3 regions of the Exiguobacterium sp. SH0S1 genome follow, and region 1 is predicted to be linked to each of the others. Evidence: riboswitches for the same ligand, from Rfam matches in the RefSeq annotation. Region 1 holds a riboswitch; each other region holds the start of a gene.

Region 1 (9,797 bases):
TAAATATAACACGGTAATTTGGATCGGTCAATCAATTTGATTCAATAAAAAGACAAGGCCGCTTCCACAAGCCTTGTCTTCCGGATCAATCGTACGTCTCGTCGAGATTGCGCGCATAAAACGCGATGGCGCGACGATAACGCTGAATGCTGTCATCCGGCTGCGGACTCGCGAGCAGCTCGAGCAACGCACCGGTCGCTTCCTGATGCTGTCCGAGGTTGTAACGCGTCATCGCTTGGAACACTTTCAAGGCAGCGATGTCAGGGAACTGTTCGATCGCCTTAGCAAATAGTTGTTCGGCATCCTCGTAACGACCGAGCGCACGGTACGTGCTGCCGAGCCCGATATACGTCTCACTGAGCTCGTGACCGCTCAGACCGAGTCGGATGGCCCGCTCATAGTGCGGGACGGCTTGACGCTCTTCGCCGAGCGAGTCATAACACCAGGCACATTGCGCGTGGAGTCGTGGATTTTTCTCATCTTGACGCAACAGCATGAGCAACAGCTGCTTCGCCCGCTCGAGCTCTCCGTTCTCGCGCAGGCGGATCGCCTCGTCGAGTCCGACTTCTTCTGGCTGTTTAACGTGAAGGTCGCTCAAATCATCGAGCCACGCTTGCAGTTTCTCATAATATTTCCCGATATGGACGCCGTCGACGAGCGCGTGGTGCGCTTGGACTGAGAGCGGCATCATCATCCGGTCGCCAACTTTCGTGAATTTGCCCCAGGCGATCCGCGGAACGCTATCGTGCTGTTGGTCATTCGTCGGGTGACTGATGCTCGTGAACGTGAGCCAAGGCACGCTCGTAATATAGAGCAGGCTGTCCGGCTCGTCATCTCCGACGACGACTTCTCGTTTCGCCCCGCTCATCCGCACGGCCACTTCCTCCATGAAGTCGGGAAACGCGTCTTTATACGTCGCCGTACAGAAATTGAAGACGTCATCATCCATCATGACGGTGAACGATGGATGGACGACATCATGCTCGACGACCACGTCACCGCGCATCCGGTACCTAAGTTCAGGGATGGCGTTCGCCGTCTTCACCACGCCGTATAAGAACAGCTTGAAAAATGACTGTCCGCGCGTCTTCGCGAACGTATGTAGCTTCGTCACGTCGACGTTCGCCGTCACGTTGAAATGCGGGGCGTCAAACGCCTTGAAAAACTCATAATGCTTTTTACGCGGCCACTTCTCGAGATCAATTTGTTTCATCTATCTTCCCCCCTGTTCTTTCACTGTACCAAAAGCAGTACGGGAAGACTCAAAGCTTTTGCTTCAACTGCTCGTAATGCTCGTTCGCTAAATCAAAATAGACGAAGTCGCGGCGTTCGATCCGATCGAGCGTCGCCTTGAAATCACGCCAGCCACGGTCGACCATCTCCGGCGTGAGCTCACCTGACTTGGCTGCCGCTTCGAACTCATCCTCGTCTTTACGGACGACGTCACCGTTCGGGAAGATGAGGATGTCGAGCAGGAGGTCATCCATGTACGGAATCCCATCCTCATACCCGATCCCCTCGACGATATCGATGTACCATTGGACGATGTTGCCCCGGTCATCGAACATGACGGTCACCCCGAACGGTTCATGTTCTGAGAAGTACTGGAGCCACGCGTAACCTGCGTCGGCGACGATGAACTCCTTTCCTTGATGCATCTTATATTGTGGGGCTCGGACGGCGTCAATTTGAAAGAGGGCGACGGTGCCCGAGAAGCGATCGTCCCGCACCTCCATTTGTGCGTATCGATTTTTTAATATGCGTTCCCAATCACGACGATTGGCAAATTTTCGTTTTGGCATCTCTCTCTCTCCTTTAAATCAGTTTCCTAAATGTGTTCGCCAAAAGTCGACATTCCCCTGTTCAATCGTACAGATTGTGTGGATTGAACCAGACGAGGTAGCGATTCCATTTGCCCTAGATGAGAAAGTATCCAGGTTCTCATCCTATTTCATACATGCTACGCTAATGTAAAATAGGGAAATAATGTAACTTACTAGGGGGTTGTTTTATGAAACGATTAGGACTACTTGGCTTAAGCGCGTTCTTGCTGACAGGTTGTACCGATCAAGCCGAGCAACCAATCGTCTCTCCTGATATGAACGAACAAGATGAAGAAGCGACGATCGAATGGACACGAGAAGATTTCAAAGACGTCTTTGACCAACACGAGACTGCCCAAGACTTGTTAGCAGCGCTCGAAACCCAAGGGCTAACACCGTTCCGTGAGACGTTCGAACGCGTCGTCATCGCCGGGGACGGGATCCATCATACATACGCCGATATTTATCCGTTCAAGCTCGACGACGGCACGTACGCGACCGTCTATGAGAATGAAGACGGTGAGATCGCCAACGGTCCCGAGTCGGTCGCACCACTCTTTTGGCAAGAAGAGTCGTTCACGCAATTCGTTGAGGAGATTGAGAAGCGCAAATACGGGACGAGTGCCCCCCCGACCGACGTCACATTGACGCAAGACGAGTTTCAATCGATTTACGACCGCCATGCCTACACGTCAGCGCTCATCGTCGAGCTCGACGAATGGGGAGTTCAAGTCGCACGCGACCCAATCGAGAACGTCATCATTGCCGGGAACGGCGTCAAGGAAGTGACGGCCGACTTGATCGTCTTTGAGATCGAAAACGGCTACGCTATCGTCTACGACCAAGACGGTGAGATTTTGAAAGCACCGGAGTCGATCGCCCAGCTGTTTTGGAACGAGACGGATTATGAAAACCTGCTCGAGAAGAACGAGTGATCACGTACCGCGACGTTTCAAGTCCCGATACTCGAGGAACAAGTTGAGCCATTGGGCCGGTTTATCGGCTGACTCGGACGGATCATACCGATAGTTGGTCACATATACATGCCACGACAGCGCCCGATACACGCAACCGAGCTCTTCAGCGATCAACAAATGGCGCCATAGCACGTCCCGAGGCGCTACACCTTCCCACTCAGCCAAGTAGACGGTACGCATCTTCTGAATCTGTTCATACCATGCGACTTCATCGTCTTCTGGCAACAAGTCGTAGAGCGCGTTCCAAAACACACGGACGCTGAAGAACGGATGGGTGACGGTCGCATCGCCCCAATCGAGAATACATAAGTCATCCGTCTGTTTGCGCCAAAAGATGTTGCCGCCATGTAAGTCGCCGTGCTCGAGACTCATCGGCACCCCAGTCGCGAGCTCGTCGCACATGGTGAGGAGTTTGTCTTGGAGCGCCAGCACCGCCTCTGCCTTATCTCGATCTAACCCCGTACATAACTCGGGTAAATACGTCCGTATCTCTTCTTTTAGACGAGCCGGACGCCGGTCCGGGATACCGTAGGCCAAAAGCGTATCCGTGTAATTCGCTTCTTTTCTCTGTAGTTTCGCATATTGACGCACAGCCGCTTTGTACCGACTGTGCTTGGGGTATTCACGAAGTGCATCCCCGCCGATGTCTCGCATAAGTAGCCAGTTGCGTGTCGCGGCAATGGCGATGACCTCCGGGACGAGTCCCGGATGCCGTTCGGCTAGATGCATCGACAGTTCAGCCTCGCCACCACTGATTGCTGTCACCGCCTTGGCGTAGTAACGGTCTGCTCCGTACTCTCCATACATCAAGTATGTCAAGTCGGTATCTTTCACAACCCGCCACGTCACGCCTGGCACATGGCCATCGAGCCAGTGCTCGAACTGTTCACGGTAAGACTCGTCACGCCATGGGATCGCATCCCTCACTGACCTCACTTCCTTTCACCACACTTCGTTTAGGAGGAAATAATATGGACGTTGTCTATTATTCATACCCGGTCGATGCGCTACTCTATATGTATTTAGGTGCGACGGCTGTCTTCAGCTTCATAATTGGTCTAGTCGTTCGCCGCGTGTCGAGGCGTCCAGATATCAGCTTTTGGACGACGATCGTGCTCAGCTTTGTCGGACTATGTCTTTCACTCGGCTGGTTCCGTAACGCCTCGGTCACCGTATTTATGGGTACACTCCCGTGGGTCATCAATCTCGTGTTTTCCCTGTTTTTATACGCCCTGTATAGCGGTATCATTTATTTCATCTTCCGACCGCGAAAAATTGAGGCAACAAAATAACGTTATGCTATACTCAAACCAATAAACGACCACTAGGGGAGCCTTCGGGCTGAGACGGCAACTGCCGGACCCTTCGAACCTGATCTGGCTCATACCAGCGTAGGGAAGTGGCTTGGATACGTCTGTCTGTCCACGCCACTTTTCCACTTGGAGAAGTGGCGTTTTCATTTTGAAAGGAGACACTACATGCGTATTCAACAACTCACTTGGATGGCGATGCTCATCGCCATCGCCATCATCGGCTCCCTGTTCATCTCCATCCCGACCGGTGTCGCCCGGGCCTATCCGGTGCAACATATGGTGAACGTCATCGCCGCCGTCACCGTCGGTCCGATTGGTGCCGTCCTCGTCGCGTTCGTGACCGGACTCGTCCGTGTCATGACCGGGACCGGGTCGTTGCTCGCCTTCCCAGGTGGTATGATCGGCGCCTTGCTTGCCGGACTATTTTACGTGCGGACGAACCGGGTCGCTTTCGCTGCGCTCGGTGAAGTCATCGGGACGGGCGTCATTGCCTCGCTCATCGCCGTCCCGTACGCGAAAATCTTAATGGGTTCTGAGTTTGGGGCGCTGTTCTTCTTCCCGGCCTTCCTCGCCTCGAGCGTGACCGGAGCCATCCTCGGCTGGATCGTCTTGGCGCGGGTCAAACAGTTGCGTCCACTCACGGTGAAGCGATAATTGAACAACAACCACCAAAACAGGGACGGCCGACTTAGGAAGGCTGTCCCTGCTTCACGTGATACACCCAAATCTCTTCCCCGTTCGCTTCATCAATCAAGCCACTGTCCTCAAATCCGCCCTTCGCATAAAACCGTTTCGCTGGTTCGTTCGTCGGATGGAGACTGAGGATGATGTCATCGACATCAAATCGCTCTTGCATCCACTCAATCGCAAGTTGCAAAAATGTTGACCCGATGCCTTTCCCTTGCTCATCCATATCAATCATAAAGCGGTCGAGCCAGACGTAACGCTCCACCTTGTTCTCGGCCCCGACCATCATGAAGCCGACCGGTTGATTGTCTCGACAGAGCGCGTAGCACGTCCACGCGTACTTGACGTCGACGTCCATCTCGCGGAGCGATTCCGCGTTCGTTTCGATAAAGCGGGCCTGACCAGGTGCGACGGTCAAGGCGACGACCGCATCCAAGTTCGTCTCATCAATCGGTTGAATCGTCAACGCATCGGTAGCCATCGTTGTACCTCCTCCATGTCCTGCCCGCGTTTCGGCAAGATGTAGGCGCTGACCGACGAGTTATACAAATACACATAATCGGCTTCCTCGACGACTTCCTTGATGCCGCTCCATGAGACTTTCGTCTCCCCGAACGCATTTTTGTCACGAAGACCGTCTTCATCCAGATCCATCGTATGCGGGCCGATCATGCCTTCATTGCTTCGTTCTTGAATCATCCGCTTCGTCTGTTTTCGGATATGCCGTTCAAAATACTTCGGATAATACAGAAACCAGATGAGGCTGATGACGCCATACACCCCAAACAACCACCAGCTCGTATCTTGAAACAATGTCGCGAACGTCAAAGCGCCACCACTTAAAATGATGACGGGCCCGATGATGCGCTGCAGGAATAGCATCCTCTTTCCTATCTTTGAACGTCTAATATGACTCAAGTTGAAGTGAATGTAGTCTTCTTCCGTCAATTCGTATTGGATTTCCATATGTATCCCTCCTCGGTGTCGTATACGTCTTCGTTCAAGAAAAGTTCCGCTTCAGGCTCCTATTCGCTAAAATGAAAGCAAAGGAGTGACACGATGAAACAAATCCACCATCTCTGTATCCAAACGCCCGACTATGCGGCGTCAAAGCAATTTTATGAAACGCTCGGTTTTGAGCTCGTCCAAGAGTCACCCAACTTCCATACCCGGGCGTTCAACAGTTGGCTCAAGCTCGGCGACTTCTATATCGAACTCCAGACGGCGAAGACCGACGAGACGTTATCGCCGTATTCGAAACATGCGGCCGGACCCGTTCACTTCGCCTTGTACGTCGATGACCTTCAAGCGGAAGTCCGTCGGCTCGAGGCGCTCGGTGTCACGTTCTTGCCGAAACATGGCGGCAACATCTACTTCGTCGTCGACGGACATTTGAGCAAACTAAAAGCCCCGGAAGGCACGATCATCGAGCTTCGGGACACGTTTTTGATCAAGTGAGGCGCTCGCCTCGCTTTTTTCGTCCGTATCGCACACCCCCATGTTTCCCGCCACTTGCGAACAGGTACATGAAAAAGAATACAACGTGTACGTACCGTTTGGAGGCTATTTATGAAATATCTTGATTATTGGAGTTATCTGTCACTATCACTTGCCAAACTATTTTTATTCAGCGTCTTGACCGCGAGTGCGTTCAACGTTCATTTTTTACTCGTCAACGTCGGGATGATTCTCATGATGACGAGCTGGGCGTTGCTCGTGAAGACGAAAACACGGCGCTGGATTTTATTCGCCTCGCTGTTTCTACACAGTACACTCCTCATCTCCGACGTCTGGTATTATCGCTATTTCGGCAATCTGTTGTCGGTCGCGCTTTTGTCAGACGTTGGTCAGATGGGCGACGTCGGCGGCGGCTTCCTGACGTTGATTCAACCGACCGATTTTCTATTGTTCGTGGACCTGGTGCTTTATACCGCTGTCCTCGTCTATATGAGAAAAAGACCTGCGCAAGGCACAGGAAAAAATCGCCGGATCGCCGCTTCCGGTTTTGTCGTCGGCTTGACCGCCTTCGTCGTTCCGTTAACCGTCAGTCAGCCGAATGGTGACGAGCAAGCACCGATTTCGAACATGCGTGAATATTACGAGTACGGCTTTTGGGGGTATCACGGCCTCGACTTGTTCCGTGGCATCGGCGACCAACTCGGCTTCGGAGACGGCTTAACCGCACAAGAAGAGACGCGGCTCGGTACCTCGGCTCCAACCGACGTCGAGACAACGGCTGATACGAACGTCATCATGCTGCAGCTCGAGTCGTTCCAGACGTCGGTGATCGGACAGACGATCAACGGACAGGAACTGACACCGAACTTGAACGCGCTTCGTGACGAGATGTTGTACTTCCCGAACTTCTATCATCAGACGCACGAAGGCCGGACGTCGGACGCAGAATTCACGGTCAACACCTCGCTCTATCCCGTCAAATCCGGTTCAGTGTACACCCAGTACGGTGACCATACGTTTGACGCCTTACCTGAACGTTTGCGCCAAGCCGGCTATGATACGGCCGCGATGCATGCGTTCGATAAAACGTTTTGGAACCGCGACAACGTCTACGACAATATCGGCTTCAATCATTTTTTCAGCAAAGACGATTATCCCGCTCAGGACGTGATCGGCATGGCACTTAACGACAAAGACTTCTTGACCGCTTCCGTCGAAGCGATGGACACGTTAGCGGAACCGTTTTATGCGTTCATGGTCGCTTTGACGAGCCATACGCCGTACGACATTCCGGAAGAAGAGAAGCGTTTGGACTTGACCGGATATGACGATCCGCTGCTTCAAAACTATTACCATACCGTCCATTACGTCGACGCGGCCGTCGGGTTGATGGTCGATCAATTGAAGGCGAACGGGACGTGGAATAATTCGTTAGTCGTCTTTTATGGCGATCATGACAGCGGCCTGACCTCAGCAGGTGACGAGATGGCCGAGCAAGCGAACGCCGATTCGGCCGTCGAACTGTTTCAGCTCGACCGTTCTGTTCCGCTCTACATCAAACCAGCCAACTTGAACGAAGGTCGAACGATCGAAGCGAGCGGCGGTCAAACGGACATCGCCCCGACCATCCTAGAATTGCTCGGGATGGAGCCCGCCTACATGCTCGGCAGCCCGCTGCTCGACGACGAACCGAACTTGACCGTGTTCCGTAACGGGTCGTTCCGGTACGACACGCTCTACTATGTTCCAAACTTGACCGATCCCATCGGAAACGGGACGTGTTACGCGGTCGAGACAGGAGATGAGCTACCGCTCAGTCAATGTGAGCCTTTCATCGACGAAGCGGCCGAACAACTGCGTCTGTCCGATACGATCATCGAGAAAGACGCACTCTCTAAAAAGAAACGCGAATAAAACCATGCCGCCCTGATTCGCTAAGGGCGGCATGGTTCGTTTCAATATACTTTCCGCAACTCGGTCAGATCGATCTTCTTCATCGGCAAGAACGCTGCCGTCACCCGTGCCAACTGTTCCGGCGTGCCGGTCGTCAGCATCTCTTCCATTTCCCACGGCACGATTTGCCAGGAGACGCCGTAGCGGTCCTGTAGCCACCCGCATTGTTCGGCTTCAGGTATAGACGATAGTTCATCCCAATACGCATCAATCTGTTCTTGTGTCTCACAAAACGCAATCAACGACTGCATCTCGTTGAAAGCGAACTGGTGATGCTCGGCACTGTCCATGACGATGAACTCACGTCCAGATAAGACGAAACGGGCGTAGTTCAACTTCCCTTCTAATTCTGGGCCATCGTCTTTATCGTAACGGATCAGCTGATCGTCGAGCACGTACGAGTCCGGGAACACTGTGACCCAATCGTCCATCGCCGCCTCGGCCCGGCCGAACGCCTCACCGACGAATAACAGACACGGCGTCACCGTCTGGATGTCCATGCCACCGTTGTGCATGATTTGCCAAGAGACGCCGTGCTTGTCTTTCAACCAGCCGTAACGTTCACTAAAGTCGTACGTGTCGAGCGGCGTGAGGACGTCAGCACCGTCTGATAACTTGTCCCACAACGTATCGACTTCTTCTGACGTCGGGAGCGAGATCATATAGGAGAAGGACGGATTCCGCTCCTTCAAGTTACCGGCACCGAGCAGTTGAAAGAACTGACCAAAGAGTGAGACCGTGACGACCGTCGTCTCGCCAGGCGGAGTGTCGATAAGTTTCGTCGTATAGTCGACGAATGAATCCGGAAATATCGAGGCGTACCAATCGGCAATCGCTTCGACGTCTTGTTCGAACCAAATACACGGAATAATCGGTTGCGTGATCATCGGACTGTCTCCTTTCAGACCTCTTGCAAACGGTACACGTCACGGACAGCGAGTAACGTATCGGCAGCTTGCCGATACGCTTGATAGTGGCTTGAGTTGATATGATGGTCGAGCGCCGTCTCGTCCCGATACTTCTCGTAGAACACGAACGTACCCGGCGCATCGATCGACTCGTGTAACACGTAGGCGAGACACCCTTCTTCCTGCCGCGACGGCGGGATGACCTGATCGAGTGCTTGACGCAACTCACTCTCTTTACCCGGGTGAGCCTTTAAGATAGCTGTGATTGTAATTTCCATTGATCGTTCCTCCTCATCTTAGGACTGACGCAAAACTTTTCCCGTTTTAGAAGAGATGTATACGCAAATGGACACGCCTATTTTCAAGGCGTGTCCATCGTTTAGACGAGTTCGTTCGCAATCTCGTTCAATTCTGCAATTTGATCCTTTAACGAAGCCAACGCCTGTTGCTGCGACGTCGTCAACACATGCACGTCTTGACCGTTCTCTTCGAGAGCTGTCATCAGTGCTGACATTTGGCCCGTTACTTGATGGACTTTGTTCAGTTCTGATGCGACGACTTGGAGCTGGGTCGATGTCTCATCTACCGTGCTCGCTACCGTCCCTGTCGTTTGAATCATGGAGAGAATCGACGTCCCGCTCTTACGGACTTGTTCTTCCTGCGTCGACAAACGTTCTG
Region 2 (9,797 bases), on a different contig from region 1:
TCTTGCCACTACTGAAGCAAGGTGGTACGCTAGTGTACTCGACATGTACAATCGACCCGTCTGAAAATGAACGGCAGGCCGACTATATATTGTCGAACGGATTGACGTGGGATGAAACACTCCGAGATCGTCTTCCTGAAGTGTTACGCCCGATGGTGTCATCGGACCGCGCCGAACTCAAACTACTTCCGACGACGTTCGGAACTGACGGCTTCTACATCGCCGCATTTAAGAAAGAGGTATAAACATGAATCCAAAAGCAGTTGAAAAAACCCCATTAGTCGGCGCCAAGCCGTCTTTATATTCGCTCACATACCCTGAACTCGAACAATGGCTCATCGATGCAGGAGAAAAGGCGTTCCGCGCGAAACAGTTATATGACTGGATGTATGTCAAACGGGTGACGTCATTCGATGATATGACGAACTTGTCGAAACCGCTTCGTGAAAAACTCGATGCTTCGTTCCAGTTGACGACGTTAAAAGAACTCGTCCGCCAGGAATCACAAGACGGAACAATCAAGTTCTTGTTCGAGCTCCAAGACGGTTACTCGATCGAGACGGTACTCATGCGCCACGAATACGGCAACTCGGTCTGTGTCACGACACAAGTCGGCTGCCGCATCGGCTGTACGTTCTGTGCATCGACGCTCGGCGGGTTGAAACGTAACCTTGAAGCCGGAGAAATCACGGCTCAAGTATTAGATGTTCAACGGGCGCTCGACGTGAGCGGTGAACGTGTCGACTCGATCGTCGTCATGGGAATCGGCGAACCGTTTGACAACTATGACGAATTGATGCGTTTCTTGCGCACGGTCAATCACGATGACGGTTTGAACATCGGTTCACGCCACATCACCGTCTCAACGAGCGGGATCGTGCCGAAAATCTACAAGTTCGCCGACGAAGGGATGCGCATTAACTTTGCGATTTCACTTCATGCGGCGTCGACGGAAGTTCGGACACGTCTCATGCCGATCAACCGTGCCTACAACTTGGACAAGTTGATGGAAGCCGTCAACTATTACACGGAGAAGAGTGGACGTCGTATCACGTTTGAATACGGTTTGTTCGGTGGCGTCAATGATACAGAAGAAGATGCACACAAGCTTGCCGACTTGTTGAAAGGCGTCAAATGCCACGTCAACTTGATTCCAGTCAACCATGTGCTTGAGCGCGACTATGTGCGCACGCCACGTAATCAAATTTTTGCCTTTGAAAAAGTGCTCAAAGATCGAAAAGTGAACGTGACGATTCGTCGCGAACAAGGTTCGGATATCGATGCGGCTTGTGGGCAGCTTCGAGCGAAGGAGCGCGAACAAGAAACGAGGTAATCAGGAAGATGGAATTAGCATACCGAACCGACCGTGGGCAGGTGAGGGCTCAAAACGAGGATGCCGTCTTGATTTTAGGGGACGAGCATGCCGGGATCGCCCTCGTCGCCGACGGCATGGGGGGGCATGAGGCAGGAGAGGTCGCGAGCGGGCTCGTCATCGAGCAGTTTCGTCGCGCCTTTCCGACGCTTCCGGCCACACCGTTAGCGATGGAGACGTGGTTCCGTGATAACGTGGAGCTGGCAAATGAGCAAGTGCTTGAATTCGCGAAGCAGTCTAATCTCGTCATGATGGGGACGACCATCGCTGGCGTCTGTTGGCATGACGAAACGATTGTCATCGTGCACATCGGCGATAGCCGCGTCTACGCCCTTCGTGGCGGAACACTCCAACAATTGACGGAAGACCATTCTTACGTCAACGTGCTAAAACAACTTGGGGAATTGACGGAAGAAGAAATGCGGATCCACCCGAAACGAAATATTATCACCCGTGCGATCGGCTCAAAAGAGCACGTCGAACCTGATCTGCAAGTGTTTGCCGACCCCGAGTTCGACACGATTTTAATCTGTACGGATGGCTTGACGACTCACCTGACAGATGAAGCCATCAAACACGCCTTAACTCGTCCCATCTCTGCGGATGCTAAGGCGGACATGTTGATCGATCAAGCCAACCGATTGGGTGGGAGCGATAACATCACTGTGGCGCTCGTCCAATTTACAGATAGAAAGAGAGGATGAATCCGATGCGAAGTGGAGAACGAATCAACGATCGTTATCGGATCGAACAACAAATCGGTAGCGGCGGCATGGCAAATGTCTACCGGGCTCACGATGAGATTTTAAACCGAACCGTCGCCATTAAGGTGTTACGATCTGAATTCTCGCATAACGAACAATTTATACGCCGGTTCGAACGAGAAGCCCATGCGGCAACCAGTCTGAACCATCCAAACATCGTCGCCATTTATGACGTCGGAGATGAACAAGACATTTATTACATCGTCATGGAACATGTCGATGGTATGACGCTCAAACAATATTTACAGGAAGAGTACATATCAATCGAGGAAGCGTTACGGATCATGGGACAGATCTGTGATGCGATCGATCATGCCCATGCCCATCGCATCATTCATCGGGATATCAAACCGCAAAACATGATGATCGACCAAAACGGGAACGTCAAAGTGACCGATTTCGGGATTGCCGTGGCCATGTCGAACGCGACGCTGACCCATACGATGTCAGTCCTCGGGTCGGTCCACTACTTCTCTCCGGAACAAGCGCGTGGCAAGTTTGCCGATGAGAAGTCAGACATTTATTCGCTCGGTGCGGTGCTGTACGAACTTGTGACAGGACGAGTCCCGTTCATCGGTGAGACGCCGGTCGCGGTCGCGTTGCAACATTTGCAAGATGATCCGATCCGACCGCTCGACTTGAACCCTAAAATTCCGCAAGCGCTTGAGAACTGTATTATGCAGGCGCTCGCCAAATCGCCGGGGGCACGACATGCCTCGGTCGCTGCTTTTAAAAAAGACTGCTTGACGTCGCTCAGCCCAGACCGCGCGGACGAACCGAAACGGATGCCGACAGAACAAGACGAGTTTGATCAGACGCTCGTCATGGCGCCTGTCGTCCCGGAAGAACCGAAAGAAGTCGTCAAGCAGCCGGCAGCTGCAGTCGAGCCGGAATCAGCGACGCCGAAGAAACAAAAGAAAAAGAAGTGGTGGCTCTGGCTAGTGCTCGTGCTTCTATTGATTGGTGGCGGGGTTGCCGCGTATGTGGTTGCAGATGAAATGTCACGTGCCGTCGTGCCTGATGTCGTCGGTATGAGCGTCGGTGATGCGACGACTGAACTGGAAGCATCCGGATTCGTCGTTGAGACGACGGACCGAGTGAGTGACAACGTGTCTGAAGGCGACGTGATTTCGCAAAACCCGCAACCTGGACGGAAGCCGAAGCGTGGAACGGTCGTCACCATCGTCGTGTCTGCTGGGAAAGAGACGGTCGAGATGCCTGACGTCGAAGGGTTGTCTCAAACAGCAGCGGAACGAACGTTGAAAGATCTTGATTTCACAGATATTGAAATCCAATCCGAAGCGTCCGAAACGGTCGACAGCGGAGATGTGATTTCGCAATCGATCACGCCAGGTGAAGAAGTCATCGCGTCGGAAGAGACGGTCACGCTCGTCGTCTCGACCGGCAGCAATAAAATCGAGCTTGCTAATTTGACGGGCTATACGTTCGAAGAGGCGTCAACTTATGCCGAGCAAAACAACTTGAAAATCGTGAAACGCGATGAGTATTCGACGAGTATCCCAGCGAATCAAATCATTCGTCAACTGCCGACGTCAGGGACGGCGGTCGATCCGGGAACGGAACTGACGGTCATCGTCTCACAAGGAGTCGAGCCGACCGACATCTCGATCGAGCGGGAAGTGGACGTCGAAATCGAACCGCCGGCAGAGGGTGAAGAGGCGGAGCCGGTCGAAGTCGTCATTCGTACCGTCGATGCCCGTGGTGAGATCGAAGTGTTGCGTGATATGATCACAGAAACGACGACGTATTCCTATACGCTCGTCATTGCTCCGGACGAAGTCGGTACCGCGACGATTGAAGTCGAGGGTGAAGTCGTTCGGACCGATACGGTGACATACGCCCAAGCAAAAGATTCACAATGAAGAGGTGGCGTGCGCGTCACCTCTTTTCTAAGGAGGAAACAGGATGAAAGGAACGATTATTCGCTTGCAAGGTGGGTTTTATGATGTCATGACCGAAACGAAAGTTGAAATCAGATGTCGCGCCCGGGGAAACTTCCGGAACCGAAACATTTCGCCCGTCGTCGGGGACGACGTCGATATTCAAGACCAAGGGGACGGGACCGGCTACATCATGGCTGTCGATGAGCGGTCGAACCATCTCGTCCGCCCGCCGATCGCCAACATCGATCAGGCGTTTCTGCTCTTTTCCGTGAAAGAGCCGGCATTCTCGTTTCATTTGCTTGACCGCTTTCTCATTTTGATCGAATCGAAGCAAGTTCACCCGATCATCGTGTTGACGAAGATGGACTTGTTGCTAGAAGCTGAAAAGGAAAAAATTAGTGCGGCGGCAGCGCTATACCGTTCGATCGGCTATCAAGTCATTGAGACGTCGACCGAAGACGGAGCTGGGATCGAGCTCATCCGCAGCGCGTTCAAAGACAAGACGAGCGTATTCGCCGGACAGACCGGCGTCGGGAAGAGTTCGTTGCTGAACGCGGTCGCACCGGAGCTTGAACTCGCGACTGGTAAGATTTCGAAAGCGCTTGGCCGCGGGAAGCATACGACGCGTCACGTCACGCTCATCACACTCGCGGACGGGTTCGTCGCCGATACACCTGGATTCTCGAGTCTTGAGTTCCCGGAAGAACTTGAAGTCGAGGAGATGCGTTGGTGTTTCCCTGAATTCGTCTTGCGGCACGATGACTGTAAATTCCGTGGTTGCGCCCATTTGAACGAGCCAGGTTGTGCCGTCAAAGCGGCGGTCGAGGCCGGAGAAATCGCTTCCACCCGCTATGCGAACTATGTTACGTTTATGGAGGAATTAAAAGATAGACAACGGAGGTACTAACATGATTAAAATCGCACCATCGATCCTGTCGGCCGATTTTGCCAACCTTGAGGCAGAGGTCAAAGCGGTCCAAGAAGCAGGGGCCGATTACATTCATTTTGACGTCATGGACGGTCAGTTCGTGCCGAACATCTCGATTGGACTGCCGGTACTCAAAAGTTTGCGTGACAAGTCGGACATGGTATTAGACGTCCATTTGATGATCGACCAACCGGAACGGTTCGTCGAGGACTTCGTTCAAGCAGGCGCCGATATCGTCACGGTCCATGTCGAGGCGACAAACCATTTGCATCGCGTATTGCAACAAATCAAAGGAGCCGGCGCCAAGTGTGGTGTCGTCTTGAACCCACATACGCCGTTGTCATCAATCGAGCACGTGCTCGGTGATGTCGATATGGTGTTGCTCATGACCGTGAACCCTGGCTTTGGCGGCCAAGCGTTCATCGAAGCGGTCGTCCCGAAGATTGCGGCGCTCAGCGAGATGCGCCAAGCGCGTCGTCTCGACTTCGAGATCGAGATCGATGGCGGGGTAAATCCTGCGACGGCAAAACTTTGTATCGACGCAGGTGCCGACGTCCTCGTTGCCGGTTCAGCCATCTATAACGAACCGAGCTATAAAGACGCAATCGATAGCATTCGCAACGCGTCTCGTGTATAATCGTCTGTAGAACAACAAATATTGTCGCAAGGGGTGTCACATCTGTGGCTGAGAGGCATGAGCTAACCCTTTGAACCTGTTCCGTTCACACGGACGTAGGGATGTGGCGAAAATGCACGTTGCTACACGATAGCAGCATGGCGTTTACGTCATGCTGCTTTTTGTCGTTCACTCATATCAAGGAGGGAATAAGATGAAACAACGTTTAAAACTACAGGCGCTCATTGAAATCTCGCTGTTCGCCTCGCTCGGACTGATCTTTGACATGCTCATCCCATATCGGTTGCCGCAAGGCGGAGCAGTCAGCTTGGCGATGCTGCCGATTCTCGTGATGGCTTATCGGCATGGATTGAGAGGCGGACTCGCGACAGGCGCGCTCGTCGGGACGCTACAACTGTTATTTGGGGCCTATATCTTCACGCCGGTCCAGTTTTTACTCGACTACACGGTCGCCTACGGCCTCGTCGGAGTCGCCGGCATCTTCGCCGGGCAAGTCAAACAGTCGGCAAAAGACGGCGCCAAGAAAACGCTCACGTTCTATTTGATTCTCGGGGCGTTGATCGGCTCGGCGCTCCGCTACGTTGCGCACGTCGTCTCCGGCATCGTCTTCTTCGCCGAGTATGCGGAAGGACCGGTCGTCTTGTACTCGCTCGGCTATAACTTGACGTATATGTTGCCGTCGTTCCTCGTCTCGGCGGTCGTGATCGTGCTCTTGTTCACGTCGGCGCCGCGTTTCGCGACGCTCGCGACACGGGACATCAGATAATGCGTGTCTTGATTGTGGCTGCGAGCCCGGAAGCGGTCCCTGAGCTTCCTCGGAACGCCGATTACGTCATCGGCGTCGACGGCGGCTATCATACGCTGCTCGACCGTGGGATGAAGCCGGACCTGCTCGTCGGTGACTTTGATTCGTTCACAGGCACCGTGCCGGAGGAAGCTGTCCGTTATCCGTCTGAAAAAGACGTGACCGACCTTGAGATCGCTCTCGAGGCGGCACGAGGGAAAGGGGCGGACGTGATCGACGTGTACGGTGCACTCGGGGGCAGACTCGATATGACGCTCAGCAACGTCGGTCTGCTCGAGGCGTACCCCGAGATGCGGTTGTTCGCAGACGGGCAAGAAGTGCGCCTCGTCGGAAAAGGGGACTATCGTCTCCCGCGTCGTCCTGACCATTACTTGTCGCTCGTACCTTGGAAACGGGCCTCGGTCTCGATTCGTGGCGTCAAGTACCCGCTCGAGAACCATGACGTCGTCAGCCATGAGGCGCTGACGATCTCAAACGAGTGGTCGGCGGAAGAGGCGGATTTGCTCGTTCATAGCGGCAACGTCTTGATTATGTATATAAAGAAATAAACAAAAAAAATCCCATCGGCGCATGCCGCTGGGATTTATTTCGTTCGTGTATGGTAATTATACGCGTTCAACGAGACCTGATTTAAGAGCGCGAGCTGAAACCCAAACTCGTTTAGGTTTACCGTCAACGAGAATGCGAACTTTTTGTACGTTTACACCCCAAGTACGTTTTGTCTTGTTGAGTGCGTGCGAACGGTTGTTACCTGACTTAGGTGACTTACCTGTTACGTAGCATTTACGTGCCATGCGTTTCCCCTCCTTTTTTATGTGGGTTCGTCCTAATAGACACTCGTTTATATTAGCATGGGTTTTTTCACGATGCAACTAGAAAATAACCGGATGACAAGAAAAAAACTTGACATTACGGATGAGGATTTTAATAATGAATGAGGGTTGCGGTTACAATTGACCGAGTTTAGGGGCATGTCCTTTTAATAACTAGGTACTTATTGTAGAATATACTGTAGGAATCATTCCGAATAAAGGAGGCTACTCCATATGGCAATTGAAATGAAGACAACATATGGCAATATTGATATCACGAACGACGTGGTCGCGACACTCGCGGGCGGTGCGGCGATGGAATGTTTCGGCGTCGTAGGAATGGCGTCACAAGCTCAACTGAAAGACGGGATCGCAGAACTGCTCAAACGTGAGAATTATGCGCGTGGCGTTGTCGTACGTCAAGATGGAGAAGACGTACATATCGATATGCACATCATCGTGAGCTACGGGACGAAAGTGTCGGAAGTCGCGTACAACGTGCAAAGTCGTGTAAAATACACGCTCGGTGAAACTTTAGGATTAAACGTTTCGTCGGTAAATATATTCGTACAAGGCGTTCGTCTGACGAATGACTGACGAGAACGAAGGAGGATTTGGTGTGGGGTTAAAACGTTTAGATGGATTGGTGTTTGCGCAAATGGTCGCAAACGGTGCAGCCAACTTGAGCCAAAATGCAGATTACGTGGATTCGCTTAACGTCTTCCCGGTCCCAGACGGCGACACGGGAACGAACATGAATTTGACGATGACTTCAGGTGCGAAGGAAGTGGCCGCACTCGACACGGCGAACATCGCTGACGTGTCATCGAAGTTTGCCCGCGGCCTACTTATGGGGGCCCGTGGGAATTCGGGTGTTATTTTGAGCCAATTATTCCGTGGTTTCGGTAAATCGATCGAAGGAAAGACAGAATTGTCGACACTCGACTTTGCCGAGGCACTCAAACGTGGCGTCGACACGGCATACAAGGCGGTTATGAAACCGGTTGAAGGAACGATTTTGACGGTTGCTCGTGAAGCGGCCGACGAAGCGCTCCGTGCCTCTGAGTCGACGAGCGACTTCAATGAGTTCATGGAGCAAGTGATCACGGAAGCGAAAGCGTCGCTCGAGCGGACACCTGATTTGTTGCCGGTCTTAAAAGAAGTCGGTGTCGTCGACTCAGGCGGTCAAGGTCTCCTCGTCATCTATGAAGGGTTCCTCGCGAGCCTTGAAGGGAAAGAGCTCGAGAAGCCGCACGCACCGGTCATGGATGCCCTCGTTGAGGCAGAACACCATGCTGCGCAAGGTTTCATGTCGACGGAAGATATCGAATTTGGATATTGCACGGAAATCATGGTCCGTTTCCAAGACGAAAAGTTGAAACAGACTCCGTTCGATGAGGACGTGTTCCGTAACGAGCTGTCTGAACTCGGAGACTCGCTCCTTGTCGTCGCCGATGAAGAGTTGCTCAAAGTCCACGTTCACGTCGAGACGCCGGGCGACGTCATCACGAAAGGACAACGTTTTGGTGAGCTTGTCGCGGTCAAGATCGAGAACATGCGTCAACAGCATTCGACGATTCTTGAAGAAGAGCACGGTGCCAACCAGCACGGCGTTCAAGCGACTGCCGTCAAAGCAAAAGTGCCTTACGCGATCGTCACCGTCGCCATGGGTGAAGGTGTCAGTGAACTGTTCCGTTCGCTCGGTGCCGCACATGTCATCGAAGGCGGGCAGACGATGAACCCGTCGACGGAAGACATCGTCAAAGCGATTGAAGCGGCGAACGCCGAGCACGTCTTCATCTTCCCGAACAACTCGAACATCATCATGGCCGCTGAGCAAGCGGCATCGGTCGCACCTTGCGGCGTCTCGGTCATTCCGACGAAGACGGTACCACAAGGACTAGCGGCTGCCATCGCGTTCAATCCTGAAGCGGATGTCGAGACGAACGAGTCGGTCATGAAGACGGCCGCAACTACGGTCAAGTCAGGACAAGTGACATACGCTGTCCGTGACACGAGTATCGACGGTGTCGAGATTCGTAAAGATGATCATATGGCGATTGCTGAGAAGAAAATCGTCGCATCATCAAAATCGAGTCTAGAAGCGGCAAAAGCGCTCGTAGATGCACTTGTGGACGCGGATGATGAGATTGTCACGATTTTGACGGGCGAAGGTTCGTCGGCGGAAGACGTCGCAGCACTCTCGGCTTACATCGAATCGAAGAACGATGAGATTGAAATCGAAGTTCACGACGGTAAACAACCGCTCTACTCCTACATTTTTAGTGTGGAATAAGCTGTATCTCAGCCCTGCCTTCTGTATAATGAAGGTAGGGTTTTTTTGAAAGGGGGAAATGCGATGAAATATCGCAGTGTGTTTGATATTATCGGACCGGTCATGGTCGGACCATCGAGTTCGCATACGGCCGGAGCCGCACGCATCGGTCTTATGGCCGGCAAACTGTTCGGCCGAACGCCGGACCTCGCGCGGATCACATTTTACGGGTCGTTCGCCGACACGTATCGAGGTCACGGGACAGACGTCGCCATCGTCGGAGGCATCATGGGGTTCGAT
Region 3 (9,797 bases), on a different contig from region 1:
CGAGGTTATGTTGAGCGGATTGACGTTATCGAACGGGTTGACGTGGTCACCTGACCATACGTCGTTTTACCATATCGATACGCCGACCGAGACGGTTCGCAAGTTCCCGTTCGATTTGAAAACGGGCACGCTCGGGGAAGGTGAGGTCGTCATTGATTTCAAGAATGAGGACGGGTTCCCGGACGGTATGACGTCGGATGAAGACGGCTTTTTATGGATTGCCCACTTTGCAGGCGGGCGCGTCACGCGGTGGAATCCGGAGACGGGTGAAAAAGTGCTTGAAGTCATCGTCCCGGCGCCGAACGTCACGTCGTGTAGTTTTATCGGGGATGACTTAAAACAATTGGCGATCACGACGGCACGGGAAGGCATGGACGACGAGGCGCTCGCCGCTCATCCGGATGCGGGTTCGGTCTTCAAGATTGATACGGACGTGAAAGGGATGCCACTTTATCGGTTTGGACGTTAAGGAGGGACGGCTATGGTGAAGCGATTGCTCGTGCGAGCGGGAATCGGATTGGCACTAGCGGCGGTGGCTCGGGTCGGGATTCAAAAGATATTGGACGACCGGGCTCGGAAAGAAGACCATACGTATCTTGAACCAAAGTGGGACGAGACGCCGAGTGTGGATGCCGATAAGGATGATGACGAGGTCGGATTGACGCAACTCGATTCGATTTACCGGGCCGAGTGGCAGGCGAACACGTATCCTCGCTCCGAGGCGGAACGGAAAGCGTTAGAAGAATAACCGGTACGAAGAACATATCCAGAGCTTTTTCTTCGGCCGTCGAGGCCTCAGAAAAAGACAAATGGCCGCTAGATGGCGACCGTTTGCGTTGCTCGTTCGATGGCGCCCCGACTCCTGCAGGAAAGCAATCCAACGGAGACCCAGTAGCGACGTGAGTCGCGATGAGGCTCCGGGATTGCCTGCGGAAAGCGTGGGCGCCCGAAGGACGAGCGATAACAATCATGTTAGTCAACAAGAAAACACGCTCCTTTTGAGCGTGTTTTTTTGTTGACAACGGACGTGATCCCGTTCATTATCTAAAAAGTAATGATTACGATTTAAAGGTGGTATACATCATGAAACGAATTCCGATCACAGTCTTGTCCGGATATTTAGGAAGTGGCAAGACGACGTTGCTCAATCATATGTTGAACAATCGGGATGGTAAAAAATATGCCGTCATCGTCAACGATATGAGCGAGCTGAACATCGATGAGCGATTGATTGACGGGGCAGGTTTTTCACGGACGGACGAGAAGTTGGTGGAGCTGTCTAACGGTTGCATCTGCTGCACGTTGCGAGAAGATTTACTCGAGGCGGTCAGCGAGATTGCGAACGACCGACAGCTCGACGGCATCATCATCGAGTCGTCAGGCATCTCGGAACCGATCCCGGTCGCGCAGACGTTTACATATGCGGATGACGCCTTGGGTATCGACTTGACGAGCCGTGTGTATGTTGACGCGATGGTGACGGTCGTCGACGCATATCGATTTTTAAAAGACTTCAACTCGGGCGAATCGCTGCATGAACGGAAACAGGCTGTCGACACGGGTGATGTCAGGGAAGTCGTCGACTTGCTCGTCGATCAAGTCGAGTTTGCCGACATCATCGTCCTCAACAAGGCGGACCGGGTCACGGAACCGGAACTGCACGAAATCGAAAGTCTGTTACGCGCGTTAAACCCGGCGGCGCGACTTTTGACAAGCACATACGGGAACGTGTTGTTGTCCGACCTGTTAGACGTGAACTTGTTCGACTTCGACCAGGCGATGCATGCCGCCGGATGGATCCAAGAGCTCGAGACAGACGACCATACCCCTGAAACCGAAGAGTACGGCATCAGTTCGTTCGTCTATCGCCGCCGCCGTCCGTTCCACCCGGAGCGTTTACATGCGTGGATCGAACAGTTCCCGGAAGAAGTCGTCCGGGCGAAAGGTTTTTTATGGATCGCCTCACGGAACGACATCGCGTGCTTGTTCTCCCAAGCGGGGTACGCGTCGACGCTCGAACATGCCGGGCGTTGGCTCGCGACGCTTCCTGACGCGGAACGAAAGCAGATGTTCGCCGCCGAACCAGAGCTTGAGGCCGATTACATCGAGCCGTACGGCGACCGCCAGACGGAGCTCGTCTTGATCGGTCACCGAATGGACCGAGTGCGCGTCGAGCTTGAACTTGACGCCTGTCTACTGTCAGACGAAGAGATGGCGTCAGACTGGACAACGTTACGGGATACGCTTCCAGGAAACGGGATCGCGACGTTTTCATGATTTAACCGTTTACAATTCAGAATCGAACGGCTATACTTTTGCTTGCATGAACAACCGCATACATTGGACTACACTAGGGGTGCTTCGGCTGAGATGTGAGCATGGCTCCAATCCCTTATAACTCGATCCAGGTAATACTGGCGTGAGGAAGTGTGGCACTTTTTCTGATGGATTGATGATTGGATAAGTGGCCGCATTCTCATGGATGCGGCTTTTTTGTGTAACCAAATAAGGGGGGAATCATCATGAATCAACAATGTGGAACGAGCCCGATCGTCGGGTTCCGCTTTACGCTAAGCCCGATGACGTCAGAGTTCATACCGGTCATCAAAGGAGCACTCAAAGAGACTGATTTAAGCAACGTCTGGAGGCACACGGACGATGTGTCGACCGTGATTCGCGGTCGGGCCGAGCACGTGTTTGACGTCGCGAAAGCAGTCTTGTCACACGCCACGAGAACAGGGGCGCATGTGTCGATGAGCGGGACGTTCTCGGCCGGATGTCCGGGCGACACGGCCGGGGACAATCTGCTCGACGTATCGAGTGAGCCGGTGAACGGGCGGGTAGGTGCGCAATACGTCTCTTCACAGTTCGCGCTCTACCCGCTCGGTGATGATGATTACATGGACATCATCTATGAAGAGATCGATTTCGCGAAAGAACGGGGTGTGTTCAATGACGCGATGCATTATGCCTCAGGAATTCACGGAGACATCGAGCCGGTGTTCGCGTTTTATGAGGCGACGTTCAACCGTGTTCGCGAGAAGACGAGCCACGTCGTCATGACGGTCACGTTCAGTGTGAACAGTCCGTCACACGAGGGACGCGTTGATGCTTAACTCATGGAAGTTGAAAGAAATCGTCTTGTTGTCGATTTTATCGGTCGTCTTTGCCGTCGTCTATTTGGCGTTCGTCCATGTCGGGAACTTGTGGGCCGGCTTGATCGGGCCGATCGCCTATGAATGGATTTTTGGGATTTGGTTCATCGTCTCGATTATTACCGCCTACATCATTCGAAAGCCAGGCGCCGCCTTTTTGTCGGAAGTGCTCGCAGCGTCGATCGAGATGATGATCGGCAATGCGATCGGTCCGCGCATCATCCTCGTCGGCATCATTCAAGGACTCGGCGCCGAAGCGGCGTTCGCACTAACCGGGTATAAGCGGTATGACTTGTGGGTGCTCATGCTCGCCGGATTCGGTGCGGCAGTGACGAGTTTCGCATATACGTACGTCATGGGAGGTCTCAGCGCGCTAAGTCCGACGTACGTGGCTTTGATGTTCGCACTACGGGCGACGAGCGGGATGCTCATCGCAGGGATCGGCGGGAAGATTTTGAGCGACTTGTTGCTTCGAACGGGTGCGCTAGAAGGGTATGCCGTCACCCGGCAGAGGAAGGCACATGGTTGAGACCGAGCGTCTGGCGTTTCGTTTCCCGGGAGAAGAACGCGACGTATTGACAGATATCACACTTCGTCTTAAGGACGGCAGGACGCTCATCACCGGGGCGAGCGGGTCGGGGAAGTCGACTTTGTTCGCCTTGTTCAATCGGCTCTACCCGGACAACTGTGATGGGATTGTGACGGGGCGATTGCATCTATTCGGTCGGTCCTATGCCACGTATCGGCCTGGCGAGGTGAATCGCCGCGTCGGGACGGTGTTTCAAGACCCGGACAGCCAGTTCGTCATGCAGACGGTAGAGGAAGAGCTGATTTTCACGCTCGAAAACTTTTCGGTCGCCCGAAGCGAGATGATGGACCGTGTCTCAGCGATTTTGCACGAGTTACATTTGTCCGATTATCGCCACCGCACCATCCATGATTTATCAGGGGGCGAGAAGCAGCAAATCGCCGTCGCCTGTGCCTTGATCGGATGTCCGGAATGGCTCTTACTCGACGAGCCGCTCTCACACCTCGACCCGGCGACGGCACGTCGGTTCGTTCGCTGGCTCGACAAGTCCGCACGGAACGTCAATATCGTCGTCATCGAGCATCGTCCGTACATGTGGGGCGACTTCTTTGACCGGCACCTGGAACTCGTGAACGGAAGGATCGCAGGCGATGGATCGTTCGTCGTTCAACCGGATTATACATTTACGCCGATTGAAACGACACGGGGCACAAACACATTATTTCAGATACCGAAAGTGAATCACAAAAAGTTTCAACTTGCAGCGAGCAAAATCGCAGTGGCCCCCGGGGATGTGATCGCCATCCTCGGTCGGAACGGCAGCGGCAAATCGACGTGGCTAAAAAGCCTGGCGCGGCATCACCGTGAAGTCGGGCTCGTCCCGCAATCCCCGGCGCATTTGTTTGTGACGAGTGACGTGTCGCGGGAACTAGCATATGGACATAACCGTTCAATCGAGGACATGTTGGCACGCCTCGGGCTTGAACGTCTGCGTGACGCCCATCCACTCTCACTCAGTCACGGTCAAAAACGGAGACTCGCCATCGGGGTGATGCTTCTGTCGGGTAAACAACTGCTCGCGTTTGATGAACCGACGGCCGGTCAAGACGAGGCATCACTTCGAGCGCTCCATGCATTGATGGCTGAACGAGTCCGTGCGGGGCAGACGGTCTTGTTCGTAACGCACGATCTCAGTTTCGCCCGTGCCGCGAGCACGTATTATTTGATGAGTGACGGGAACTTGAGTGGGCCGTACGATGCGTCGATTTGGGACGACTCGGACTTATTGCGGGCCCACGGACTGTTGACGGAGGCGTTTTGATGACGTTTCACGAGATGAACCCGACAATCAAGTTCTTGACCGTGACGTGTCTCATGTTCGGTCTCGCCTTCGTGTACAACCCGTGGACTCCGCTCGTCGTCTTCTTCGGCACAATCGCCCTCCAATTCATCTTTTCCGACGTGAGCTGGAAGCGATGGGGACTGTTCATGATCCCATTTTTACTGACCGCGCTCGGGACGCTTTGGACGACGCTCGTCTTCGGCAGAGAGGCGAGCGGGCAAGTCGTGTTCTCGCTCTTCGGCAATGATGTCACCGAGGAGAACGTGTTGTTGGCGGCGACACTTTCGCTTCGGGTCCTCGCCTTTACGGTCCTGTCGCTTCTGTTCACGCTGACGACGGACCCGAAGCGGTTCGTCTACAGTCTGATGCAGCAGGCGAGATTGTCTCCGAACATCGCCTATAGCGTCTTCGTCGGCTTTCGCTTTTTCCCGATTTTAAAGATCGAACTGATGCAGCTCTATGAAACGCATGCCTTACGTGGCGTGCGCCTCGACACCCGGATCGATCACGTGCGGCACATCCCGAAACTCCTAATCCCGCTTCTTGCCGGCGCTATCCGTCAAGCCGAGCGGATCGCGTTCTCGATGGAGGCTCGGGGATTTACGGGTGAACATCGTTCCACGTACGAGGTGATTCCGGTCACGCGAAACGATTTTCTGTTGGCGTCACTCTTGTTCACGCTGTTCGGAGTAAGTGTATGGATCGGCGTGCGATAAAAAACAGGACGACTCATTTCGAGTCGTCCTGTTTTGTCTCTTTCAAGATCTTAAATTTCGGTTTGATCGATTCGTTATTGAACGCTTCGAGTACCGTATTTTCATTGGCCATGCGAATTTGTTGCGGTTCGCCTTTTGACGTCGTACCGATACAATACATGCTCGCCTCGTGCTCGGCGAATAACGTCTTGTACAGTGTGGAATGGTGCATGAGGCGCCCAGGCGAACCCCAACCGACGATGATCATGCCGCCGCTCGTCTCGACCTCGTCGAGCGTCTCTTCCACGTAATGAAAGTTCACTTCGTCGAGTTGAGACTCGACGTAGGGTAGGTTGTCATTGATGGCGAGCGTCGGGACGAGACTGATGACGCGCATCTCGCGGATCGGTTTGTCCAAATGGTTCCGCATGAGCATGTAGGCGCGTTGAGTCGTCGTACCAGATAAAAATGCATCGCTCATCCGTGGAGAATAGATGATGACGGCACAAATCACCCCATCGACGACGTCGGTGAATTCATACGTTCGCATGTAACGCTTTGTCTTGTCTTCGTTAAATATCGATTTGACTCGAATCGTCACTTCCTCGATATGCGTGTTCATGTTGTTTCCTCACTTTAACCAAGTAGTGCCGGGTCATGCCCAGCCTGCGAACCAATCGAGATACCGGATCGTATACCGGGCGACCTGCTGCGTCGTCGTCGTCGCGTCACCAGGCAGTAAAGACAGCTCGTCCTGATACTGCTCATAAAAGGACATGACGTCTGACACGTACTGGTCACTCCGGTTGTATTCAAAGATGGCGTTTTGAATCGAGTCGACTGAATCAGTCGTCTGCCCGCCGTGCTCGCTCAAATAGTAAGCGGCGGCATGGGCCGAGTCGACCAAACTATGAGGGTCGGCCTTGCCGTCATCATCCCCGTCTCGGCCTAAGCCGCCGTACTGCTCAATCAGCGTCAAGTCGGTCAAATCGACTTCGTCTTCCGGGACATCACCTTTTTGGTCATCCGTATCGTACTGCCAACCGAGCCACGTCCGCGGCATAAATTGGAACGGTCCGATCGCGCCGACCGAAGAGCGCATCGATGAACTGTGCGAGAAGATCGTCTCGACACGGTGGACGGCGGCGAGTAGCCGCCAATCGACGTCATAGGTGGCCGCGGCTTCCTTGTAGACGTCTTGGTGGACCGCCGGGATACCGTGGTCACCGTAATAGGCCCGGTAGAGGGCGTTGTTCACTTTATCATGTTGACCAAACCAGCCGATTGCGCCGAGGCACAGCACGATCACAAGCATTACGCCGGTCAGTCGCAGCATCATTCGTTTCAAGATTCCGCCTCCTAGCTTTCTAGACAATACCCGAATAGTGTAGCATATAGCTAACAGGAAGGACAGGAGAGGATATAGATGCTTGAACAGGTCGTCTTTACGATTATTCTTGCGTATTTATTGATCGTACAACTATTCAACGCCCGGCTCGTGAAGCCGATGATCGAGGCGCTCGGGAGAACCCGTGTCTATGAAGAGACGATCAAGTCGGCATGGGGGCTGAGCCTGCTCTTACTAGCGCTCGTCTTCTTGTTCCAAGTCCCGCCGGAAGCGGTCGGTCTCGGGTTCGCGCCGCCGGATGGGGACGGGCGCGCCTGGCAGTATTTCTTCTTTTCGACCATAGTCATCTCAGGTCTCATCGCGTTCTATTTGCTCGTCAAGACGTCGGCCGCGTTACGGACAAAGCTTCGGCCGTTTTACGGGCTTGAGATTGAACGATTGCTCCTTCCGCGCACGACCGACGAAGCGAGAGCGTGGGGCGCAGTATCGTTCACGGCCGGGGCGACCGAAGAGTTCATATTCCGCGGCGTCCTCTTGTATACGATTTCTTTATACACGAACGTCCCGGATGCGACGCTCGCCATCATCGGGGGCGGGCTGTTCGGTCTGGCCCATGCGTACCAGGGTCCGAAAGGGGTTGTCACGACGGGCCTTGTCGGTTTCCTGTTCGGCTATTTATATTTGGCGATGGGAATGCTGTGGCCGTTGATCCTCATCCATACGTTGCTCGACTTGATCGCCGGGCCGATTCACGTCACCGACGCAAAAACTGACTGACAGCGTTCTCGTAGGCAGGTTGGTCTTTTAAGATACAATTCGTATGCTCGGCGCCGTGAATGAGTGCGAGCGCGTTCTGGCGGTTGAGTGCGTTCATCTCGACGGACATCCAGGTCGGGACAAAGTCGTCTTTCGTGCCATGGATGAACAGCACCGGTGCAGTGATTGATGCGAGCGCTACTTTCGGTCGGACTTGCCGCATCGTGAACCGGGCCCGACTCCACAAGAAGTAATTGATGCCGGGCAACAACAAGTCCCCCGGTAAGCGATGTAGCACGTTCAATTGGTGACGCATGAGTTGCCTCATGTCATCGAACGGGCACTCGGCGATCAAAAAATCCACATCAGTGAGCGGCCCGGCCTGAAGAATCGTCGCGGCGCCCATCGATACGCCGTGGAGCCCGACTTGATCGACCGTCTCATGGTCGCGTAACCACTCGACCCAGTCGACGATGTCATGTTTCTCGTGGTATCCGTACGAGGCGTACACCCCTTCCGACTCTCCGTGTGAGCGCAAGTCGACCGCAAGCAAGTTATAGCCGAGCCGGTGGAACATCGCCAAGTGCGGTGCCATAAAGCTGTGGGAGGCCGTATAACCGTGGACAAAAACAATCCACTTTTTATGATTATTGTTCCGATAGACCCGGCCATACAGACGGTAGCCGTCACGGGAACGGAGGGAGACGTGCTCGAACGGCACGTCGTGATAAAAGGATTGATCTTCTTTCGTATAGGGTGCTAAGAGCATCTCGGGCGTCTTACGTTTTCCGCGAGTCATCCGCTTGAACGCGTAATAACTGACGGCGTAATAGCCTGTGAACAAAGTCGCGAGACCGTACTTCCATTTTTTCTGCATATAAAACCGCTCCCTTCTCCATTATTGTACCCGAAACGAATCGTTTCGTTCACGTTCGAGTTACTAATGTCCGAGCATATGTGACCGAATTGTCTATGGAAGTGTGAACAAGGATATTTGCCCCGTGAGTCGTTTGACATTATGCTGAAACGGCAGAAAAGAAGGAGGCGGATGAACGTGACGCGTGAAGCGATGTATCGGATGATTCAAGCTTGTTTAATGGGGCGGACGGATTACGTGACCGAAGAGGGGATCAGCATCTATCAGCGGGGGACGCACGAGACCACACATTTGTCGCCTGTACTCGATGCGTTGATCGAATGTTACTTGACCGGGACAACTCGCAGCATTCATCTGTCGCTACATACGCTCGCGATAACCGCGGGCGTCAAACCAGATGAGGCGATGCGGGCGCTCCTGGCGTTATCCGACGTCTTCCTCGTCTCACACCATATCGAAGAGAGGCTTCTGAAGATTCAACAGATTGACATCGATGTGATGCGGACGTTATCCGTTCATATCACGTTCAGCGCCTGGTTGTCCTATCATCTCGACCTCATCCGTCATCCGGAAAGGCATCGGGTCGGTTGATGAAAACTTCAACACGCTGCCATAGATACTGAAAGAAGAGGAGCGTCATCCCCTCCGGGTCGGCGCTCCTCTTCTCATAATCAGTTAAAGTTCTATAGTCTCCTCAATCAGAAGCGGGGTGTCCCGATGCTAGCGCCCCCGATTAAGCGAGTAGTGTGCAAGCATGCGACATACATGTTACAGCGTTTCGAGCTGACCGTCTCGTAAACGGAGAACTCGGTCGCACACATCAAGCATGCGCTCATCGTGGGTGATGACGATCACTCGTTTGTTCCGTTCATGCGCCGCTGCGGCGAGACGCTCCATAACGAGGCGGCCATTCGTATAATCGAGACTTGCTGTTGGTTCATCAGCCAACAGGAGTTTTGGGTCATTGATGAGCGCGCGGGCCACAGCGACCCGTTGCCGTTCGCCGCCGGAGAGGCGATTCGGCAACTCGTTCAATCGATGGCCGAGTCCGAAATCTGTCAACAGCTGTTTCGCGTCGCCGTCTGTGTCACTTTC

The links. Region 1 has a riboswitch for thiamine pyrophosphate ahead of thiW (energy coupling factor transporter S component ThiW). Riboswitches for the same ligand answer to the same signal wherever they lie in the genome.
Region 2: linked by a shared signal. The riboswitch ahead of thiT (energy-coupled thiamine transporter ThiT) and the one ahead of thiW (energy coupling factor transporter S component ThiW) in region 1 are both predicted to bind thiamine pyrophosphate.
Region 3: linked by a shared signal. The riboswitch ahead of EVJ20_RS04005 (YkoF family thiamine/hydroxymethylpyrimidine-binding protein) and the one ahead of thiW (energy coupling factor transporter S component ThiW) in region 1 are both predicted to bind thiamine pyrophosphate.

What each region holds. Positions count from the first base shown of each region.
Region 1 covers NZ_SJVC01000005.1:128,416-138,212, forward strand. The annotation lists gene EVJ20_RS12360 (tetratricopeptide repeat protein) at 86-1,213, opposite strand; gene EVJ20_RS12365 (DUF402 domain-containing protein) at 1,263-1,802, opposite strand; gene EVJ20_RS12370 (hypothetical protein) at 2,012-2,758, shown strand; gene EVJ20_RS12375 (aminoglycoside phosphotransferase family protein) at 2,759-3,727, opposite strand; gene EVJ20_RS12380 (hypothetical protein) at 3,772-4,092, shown strand; TPP riboswitch at 4,117-4,215, shown strand; gene thiW (energy coupling factor transporter S component ThiW) at 4,279-4,767, shown strand; gene EVJ20_RS12390 (GNAT family N-acetyltransferase) at 4,802-5,281, opposite strand; gene EVJ20_RS12395 (YcxB family protein) at 5,263-5,766, opposite strand; gene EVJ20_RS12400 (VOC family protein) at 5,860-6,258, shown strand; gene EVJ20_RS12405 (LTA synthase family protein) at 6,370-8,172, shown strand; gene EVJ20_RS12410 (VOC family protein) at 8,214-9,098, opposite strand; gene EVJ20_RS12415 (putative quinol monooxygenase) at 9,113-9,397, opposite strand; gene EVJ20_RS12420 (methyl-accepting chemotaxis protein) at 9,499-9,797, opposite strand, start outside.
Region 2 covers NZ_SJVC01000001.1:363,904-373,700, forward strand. The annotation lists gene rsmB (16S rRNA (cytosine(967)-C(5))-methyltransferase RsmB) at 1-245, shown strand, start outside; gene rlmN (23S rRNA (adenine(2503)-C(2))-methyltransferase RlmN) at 248-1,333, shown strand; gene EVJ20_RS01805 (Stp1/IreP family PP2C-type Ser/Thr phosphatase) at 1,342-2,076, shown strand; gene pknB (Stk1 family PASTA domain-containing Ser/Thr kinase) at 2,082-4,019, shown strand; gene rsgA (ribosome small subunit-dependent GTPase A) at 4,063-4,947, shown strand; gene rpe (ribulose-phosphate 3-epimerase) at 4,949-5,605, shown strand; TPP riboswitch at 5,625-5,724, shown strand; gene thiT (energy-coupled thiamine transporter ThiT) at 5,799-6,371, shown strand; gene EVJ20_RS01830 (thiamine diphosphokinase) at 6,371-6,958, shown strand; gene rpmB (50S ribosomal protein L28) at 7,016-7,204, opposite strand; gene EVJ20_RS01840 (Asp23/Gls24 family envelope stress response protein) at 7,457-7,819, shown strand; gene EVJ20_RS01845 (DAK2 domain-containing protein) at 7,842-9,518, shown strand; gene sdaAB (L-serine ammonia-lyase, iron-sulfur-dependent subunit beta) at 9,582-9,797, shown strand, end outside.
Region 3 covers NZ_SJVC01000001.1:780,498-790,294, reverse strand. The annotation lists gene EVJ20_RS04025 (SMP-30/gluconolactonase/LRE family protein) at 1-469, shown strand, start outside; gene EVJ20_RS04020 (hypothetical protein) at 482-748, shown strand; gene EVJ20_RS04010 (GTP-binding protein) at 1,084-2,277, shown strand; TPP riboswitch at 2,343-2,443, shown strand; gene EVJ20_RS04005 (YkoF family thiamine/hydroxymethylpyrimidine-binding protein) at 2,523-3,116, shown strand; gene EVJ20_RS04000 (ECF transporter S component) at 3,109-3,684, shown strand; gene EVJ20_RS03995 (ABC transporter ATP-binding protein) at 3,677-5,005, shown strand; gene EVJ20_RS03990 (energy-coupling factor transporter transmembrane component T family protein) at 5,005-5,742, shown strand; gene EVJ20_RS03985 (DUF1643 domain-containing protein) at 5,756-6,343, opposite strand; gene EVJ20_RS03980 (lysozyme) at 6,377-7,060, opposite strand; gene EVJ20_RS03975 (CPBP family intramembrane glutamic endopeptidase) at 7,148-7,846, shown strand; gene EVJ20_RS03970 (alpha/beta hydrolase) at 7,824-8,702, opposite strand; gene EVJ20_RS03965 (hypothetical protein) at 8,874-9,293, shown strand; gene EVJ20_RS03960 (ABC transporter ATP-binding protein) at 9,471-9,797, opposite strand, start outside.